2 regions of the Streptomyces sp. NPDC026659 genome follow, and region 2 is predicted to be linked to the other one. Evidence: riboswitches for the same ligand, from Rfam matches in the RefSeq annotation. Region 2 holds a riboswitch; the other holds the start of a gene.
What was found. A riboswitch is a leader RNA that binds a small molecule or an ion and turns the genes downstream of it on or off. The one in region 2 is predicted to bind cobalamin.

Region 1 (3,396 bases), on a different contig from region 2:
GACACCGTGATGCCCGGCCGAGTTCACCTTCCGTTCACCCAGGTTGCCTACGTTCATCCAGCCAATGACGCTCGAACGATTGCCTGGGTAAATGGAAAGCTTCTCGCTGATCCTCGCGATTGTGGTGATAACCGCACTTGCGTTCGATTTCACGAACGGTTTCCACGACACCGCCAACGCGATGGCCACGACCATCTCGACCGGTGCACTCAAGCCCAAGGTCGCGGTGGCCATGTCGGCCGCCCTCAACCTGGTGGGCGCTTTTCTCTCGGTGGAGGTCGCCAACACGATCTCCAAGGGTCTCGTCGACGAGACCGGCATCCGTCCCGAGGTCATCTTCGCCGCGCTGACCGGCGCGATCCTCTGGAACCTCCTCACTTGGCTGGTCGGCCTGCCCTCCAGTTCCTCGCACGCCCTGATGGGCGGCCTGATCGGCGCCACCGTCGCGTCGGCGGGCCTCGGCGCCGTCCACGGCGACGTGCTGGTCACAAAGGTGCTGCTCCCGGCCGTCGCCGCCCCCGTGGTGGCCGGTCTCGCCACCATGCTCGCCACCCGTCTGTCGTACGGCGTCTCCCCGAACTCCGGCGGCGAGGCCACCCGCAAGGGCTACCGCACCGGCCAGATCGCCTCGGCCGGACTGGTCTCCCTGGCCCACGGCACCAACGACGCGCAGAAGACGATGGGCATCATCACCCTCGCGCTGATCGCGGGCGGTGCCATCGCCCCCGGCTCCAACCCGCCGGTCTGGGTCGTCCTCTCCGCGGGCCTGGCCATCGCGGCCGGTACCTACATCGGCGGCTGGCGCATCATCCGCACCATGGGCACCGGCCTCACCGACCTGGAGCCGCGCCAGGGCTTCGCCGCCCAGACCAGCGCCGCCACCGCCATCCTGGCCTCGTCGCACCTCGGCTTCTCCCTGTCCACCACCCACGTCGTCTCCGGCGCGGTGATGGGTGCGGGCCTCGGCCGCAAGGGCGGTGTGGTCCGCTGGTCCACCGCGACCCGGATGTTCGTCGCCTGGGCGCTGACCCTGCCGGCGGCCGCCCTGGTCGGCGCGGGCGCCGAGTCGGTGACCGACCTGGGCGACTGGGGCACCGCCGCCGTCGCCGTCTTCCTGGTCGCCGCGAGCGCCGCGATCTGGAAGATCTCCCGCCGCGAGGTCATCGACCACACCCACGTCTCCCCCGTCGGCACGCACGACGAGCCCGCCGGTGTGGTCACCACCGCCATGGCCGCGGTGACCCCGCCCCCCGCGGGCACCGTCACCGCGGGCACCGTCGCCGAGGGCCTGACGGCCACCATCCCGGCCCCGGCCGTCGTCGAACCCGCCACCGCGACCCCCGTCGCCCCGCCCGCCTCCGCGGCCTGACCCGGAAACCGAAGGAGCAACCCCATGAAGATCGACTGGGCGGCCATCGGTTCCGTCTTCGGTGTCAGCCTCGTGGCGAGCGTGGCCCTGGTGGTCCTGTTCACCCTGGGCGTCGGCGGCCTCGCCCGCCGCGAGAAGGCCGCCGCGCGCGGCGAGTCGGCCGCCCTCGCGGTGACCGGCGCGTACGTCTGCTTCGCCGCGTGCGCGGCGGCGGTGACGTACGGGTTCTATCTGATCGTGGCCAAGGCCTGAGCCAGTAGCCCCGACCGAGCAGCATGTGTGTGAGGCCCCTTCCGGCACCCGCCGGGAGGGGCCTCATCACTTTGCCGAGCCCCGGCGTACGCCCCGCCCGCGCCTGATATGGCCTCGATGTGGGCCCGCCCACACTCTCCCCCCGCAGGTCAAGGGCAGGTTGACGGCCCTTCGGGGGCCGTGGTGGACTTCCGAGGCCATGTACGGCGGCAGAAGAGGAAGCCGGTGCGAATCCGGCGCGGTCCCGCCACTGTCACCGGGGAGTGATCCCCGGGAGCCAGGAACTCCTGCCGCCGGTCTCGTCGAACCAGGGCGTGGACACCCTGAGTGAGGACATACCGCCATGCCCGGCTGCCCGTTGAGTACCTCTCCAAGGACCGCTCCCGCGCCCACGGCCGGCTGAGCCGATGGGTGCCGATCGCTCTTACGCGTACGGCGCCGCCGCCGGCCTCCTGGGCGACCTGCTCCTCGGTGATCCCCGCCGCCGCCACCCCGTGGCCGCGTTCGGACGCGCCGCCGGGGCCGTCGAGCGCGCGCTGTGGCACGACCACCGCGGCTGGGGCGCCCTGCACACGCTGGTGTGCGCCGGGGGCGCCGTCGCGACGGGCACGCTGGCCGAACGCGCCGTACGCCGCTCCCCCGCCGCGTCGCTCGCGCTGACCGCCGCCGCCACCTGGGCCGTCGTCGGCGGCACCTCGCTGGCCCGGGAGGCGCGCGCCGTCGGCCGCGCCCTGGCCGACGGTGACCTGACCGCCGCCCGCGCCCGGCTTCCGCACCTGTGCGGCCGCGACCCGCAGGCGCTGGACGCCGACGGGATCGCCCGCGCCGTGGTCGAGTCGGTCGCCGAGAACACCTCCGACGCCGTCGTGGGCGCCCTGGTGTGGGGCGCCGCGGCCGGGGTGCCCGGGCTGCTCGGTTTCCGGGCCGTCAACACGCTCGACGCCATGGTGGGCCACAAGTCGCCCCGGCTGCGCCGCTTCGGCTGGGCCGCCGCCCGCCTGGACGACGTGGCGGGCTGGCCCGGCGCCCGCCTGACCGCACTGCTGGCGACGCTGGCCGGACCCGACCCGCGCGGCGCCGTCCGCGCCTGGCGCGCCGACGCCCACCGGCACCCGAGCCCCAACGCCGGTCCGGTGGAGGCGTCGTTCGCGGGCGCCCTCGGCGTACGTCTCGGCGGCACGCTGTCCTACGGCGGCCGGATCGAGCACCGGCCCGTGCTCAACGGCTCCGGGCGCCCGGTCCGGGTCGCCGACATCGACCGGGCGGTACGGCTCTCCCGCCGCGTCGGTCTGCTCGCACTCGGCGTCACGGCCGGGGCGAGCCTGATCCTGAAGGGACGCGGAAGGTGAACGGTGGTCTCCTCGTCGCGGGTACGACCTCCGACGCGGGCAAGAGCGTCGTGACGGCCGGGATCTGCCGCTGGCTGGTCCGTCAGGGCGTGAAGGTGGCGCCCTTCAAGGCGCAGAACATGTCCCTCAACTCCTTCGTCACCCGCGAGGGCGCCGAGATCGGACGCGCGCAGGCGATGCAGGCCCAGGCGTGCCGCGTCGAGCCGACCGCGCTGATGAATCCCGTGCTGCTCAAGCCCGGTGGCGAACAGAGCAGCCAAGTGGTGCTGCTGGGAAAGCCGGTGGGCGAGATGAGCGCGCGCGGCTATCACGGCGGACGCCAACAGCGGCTGCTCGGAACGGTGTTGGACTGTCTTGCCGAGTTGCGGGGCACGTATGACGCGGTGATCTGTGAGGGGGCCGGTTCGCCCGCCGAGATCAATCTGC
Region 2 (3,396 bases):
GTGCCTTCGGTGCCTTCGAGGTCAGCTTCCCTTGGTGAAGGTGCGCCGGTAGTCGCTCGGTGTCGTGCCCAGCACGCGCTGGAAATGCAGCCGCAGATTCGCGCCCGTGCCGAGCCCGACCTCGGCCGCGATCCGCTCCACCCCGTGGTCCGAGCGCTCGAGGAGTTCGCGGGCCAGGTCGACCCGGGCCCGCGTCACCCACTCCATCGGCGTGTAGCCGGTGTCCTCCACGAACCGCCGCGAGAAGGTGCGGGGCGACACCGAGGCATGCCGGGCCAGCGCCGCGAGGCTCAGCGGCTCCCCGAGCCTGCGCAGCGCCCACTCCCGGGTACCGGCGAACCGTTCGCCCAGCGGCTCCGGCACACTGCGCGGCACGTACTGCGCCTGGCCTCCGCTGCGGTAGGGGGCCGCGACCAGGCGCCGGGCCGCGTGGTGGGACGCGGCCACCCCGAGGTCGCCGCGCAGGACGTGCAGACACAGGTCGATGCCGGAGGCGGCGCCCGCCGAGGTGAGCACGCTGCCCTCGTCCACGAACAGCACGTTGCCGTCCACGCGGACCAGCGGATGCCGCTCGGCCAGGGCGCGCGTGTAGTGCCAGTGCGTGGTGGCCCGCTTCCCGTCGAGCAGCCCCGTGGCCGCCAGGGCGAACGCGCCCGTCGAGATGGCCGCGAGCCGCGCCCCGCGCGCGTGCGCCGCGAGCAGCGCGGCCACCACGGCGGCCGGCGGGTCCTCGCGGTCCGGGAACCGGTAGCCGGGCACGAACACGATGTCCGCCCACTCCAGTGCCTCCAGACCGTGCGCCACGTGGTACGACAGCCCGTCGCCGCCGGTCACCAGACCGGGTTCGGCCCCGCAGACCCGCACCTCGTACGGCATGGAGGCGCGGGTCGTGAACACCTGGGCGGGGATGCCCACGTCGAGGGGCTTGGCGCCTTCGAGGACGAGGACGGCGGCGCGCAGCAGCGGGGAGGACGGCACGGGGAGCAGCGTACGAGGAGGGTGAACCGGCGCGTCGGCACCGCGTACGAGGAGAGCGAACCGGCGCGTCGGCAACGGGTGTTCACCGCGTGCCCACGCGTCCCGGCCTGCCGGGAGAGGAAGATCACCCGGCCCGGCGCGGTCTTGGCCGCGCCCTCCGTACGCGGTACCGTCGGTGCGAAATCGACGACGGCGGAACGGAAGCCGGTGGAAATCCGGCACGGTCGCGCCACTGTGTGCGAGGCCCCGCGAGGGGCAGCGCGAGTCAGACCCGTGGCCGTCGTCCTTTGCACCACCGAGATGGGACGCGAATTCCCGAGGAGGTCCTGCCATGGCGCAGACCGTCGCTTCGCCGACAGCCACCAGCCCCGCCGTACCCGCCAAGCTGCCGCTCAAGGACATCGCGCCCTGGGCCGTCTTCTTCGGCGTCCTCATGCTGATCCTGCTCTACTTCGTCGGCGCCGAGCAGGGCGCCACCTCCGTGTTCAACGGCACGGACGTCCACGAGTGGGTGCACGACGCCCGCCACCTGCTCGGCTTCCCCTGCCACTGACGTAAGGGACGCCGCAGGCCCATGAACTCCGCAACGGTCAGAAACCTCCTGGTCCGGGGCATGCTGGCGGGTCTCGCCGCCGGTCTGCTCGCCCTGGTCGCCGCCTACTTCCTCGGTGAACCGAACGTCGACCGGGCGATCGCCTTCGAGGACGCCCACTCCCACGAGCACGAGATGGAGGTCGTCTCCCGCTCCCTGCAGTCCACCGCCGGTCTCGCCACCGGTGTCCTGGTCTACGGGGTGGCCTTCGGCGGCATCGCCGCGCTCGCGTACTGCTTCGCGCTCGGCCGCGTCGGGCGCTTCGGCCCCCGCGCGACCGCGCTGCTGCTGTCCACGGCCGCACTGCTCGCGGTGTACGTCGTCCCGTTCCTCAAGTACCCGGCGAACCCGCCCTCGGTGGGCGACCCGGACACCATCGGCAAGCGCACCACGCTGTACTTCCTGATGATGCTGCTCAGTGTGCTGCTCGCGATCGGCGCCACCCTGCTCGGCAAGCGGCTCGCCCCGAGCCTGGGCACCTGGTACGCCACCGTCGTGGCCGTCACCGCCTTCGCGGTGGTGATCGGCCTCGCGTACGCGTTCCTGCCGGTGATCAACGAGGTCCCCCGGGACTTCCCGGCCACGCTGCTGTGGCGCTTCCGGCTCGCCGCGCTCGCCGTCCAGGCCGTGCTGTGGGGCGGATTCGGTCTGCTCTTCGGCGAGTTGGCCGAGCGACAGCTCAACCCGCGCCCCGTGAAGGCCCCTTCGGTCGCGGCGGTGGCCGCCTCGGGCTGAGCCGGCCGTTCGACGACGGCCGTTTCAGCGACGGCCGTTCAACGACGAGAGGGCCCCGGGACCGTCCGGGGCCCTCTCGCGTTCGTCCGCCCGGCCCCCGCCACTGGGAGCGGCACGGGTTCACGGGCGAAGAGCGGCGCCCGGTGGGACCGAGTACCGGGCGTCGACTCGCTGAACTTAGCTTAGCCTTGCCTAAGTTTCATTGGCCAGTCCGGGAACGGCCGGATTCCGGCGGCGTCGTGTCCCCGGTGAGCGGGCGGCCGAGGCGCAGATTCCAACGCCCGGACCGGCCGCTCAACTCCGTGACGGTCAGTGGGGGTACGTCCAGGCGCCAGAACGTCTCCGGGGGCAGGGTGAGGGCGTGGACGACGGCCGCGCGCACGACTTCCGGTTCGACGACGGCGAGTGTGCGTCCGTCCTCCTTCCCCTCCGACTCCAGCCAGGAGCCGACGCGTTGACACAGCACGTGCACCGACTCCCCGTCGTGCGGGGCGCTTTCGGGATCGGTGAGCCACCGCATCAGCGCCTCCGGCTCGGCCGCGCCCACCTCCTGAAGCGTGCGGCCCCGCCAGCGGCCCGCGTCGAGCGTGGCCAGCTCCGGCAACTCATCGGTGTCGAGCCCGAGTTCGGCCGCCGTCTCGTGGCAGCGGGCGCCGGGGGACCGTACGGCCCGGTCGGAGTGGGGCAGGAAGCCCGCCGCCGCGCGGGCGCGGGCCGCGCCGGAGGGGTCGAGGGGACCGAGCCCGTCGTAGAAGCGGGCCTGCCGCAGCGCCGGGCTGCTCGCGGGCGAGACGAGGAGGACACGGCTGCTCACGGGGCTCCTGGTGCTGTCGTACGGGCGGACGGCGAACGTAACACCGTCACGGTGCGTCGAGGTCCGTACCCCGGGAGACCTCCTCCCAGCCGGCCAACTCGGCCCGGACCGAGTCCAGATGGGCGACCAGGGCGTCCACCGCGTCACCGCCGAGGGCCAGCCGCAGGGGAGTGTGCTCGGCGTCCAGGGCCAGCCGGATCGCCCGGGCGGCCTTGGCTGGGTCGCCGGGCTGGGTGCCGGCGCCGTCCCGCACCAGCCGCCGGGTCGTGCCGACCTT

Region 1: linked by a shared signal. The riboswitch ahead of AB0E91_RS27055 (cobalamin biosynthesis protein) and the one ahead of AB0E91_RS24640 (CbtB-domain containing protein) in region 2 are both predicted to bind cobalamin.

What each region holds. Positions count from the first base shown of each region.
Region 1 covers NZ_JBEZXY010000012.1:60,736-64,131, forward strand. Annotated here, with positions in the region: gene AB0E91_RS27045 (inorganic phosphate transporter) at 92-1,369, shown strand; gene AB0E91_RS27050 (hypothetical protein) at 1,394-1,621, shown strand; cobalamin riboswitch at 1,812-1,931, shown strand; gene AB0E91_RS27055 (cobalamin biosynthesis protein) at 2,029-2,970, shown strand; gene AB0E91_RS27060 (cobyric acid synthase) at 2,967-3,396, shown strand, end outside.
Region 2 covers NZ_JBEZXY010000010.1:136,302-139,697, forward strand. Annotated here, with positions in the region: gene AB0E91_RS24635 (helix-turn-helix domain-containing protein) at 22-978, opposite strand; cobalamin riboswitch at 1,135-1,275, shown strand; gene AB0E91_RS24640 (CbtB-domain containing protein) at 1,310-1,531, shown strand; gene AB0E91_RS24645 (CbtA family protein) at 1,553-2,305, shown strand; gene AB0E91_RS24650 (histidine phosphatase family protein) at 2,505-3,119, opposite strand; gene AB0E91_RS24655 (SDR family NAD(P)-dependent oxidoreductase) at 3,166-3,396, opposite strand, start outside.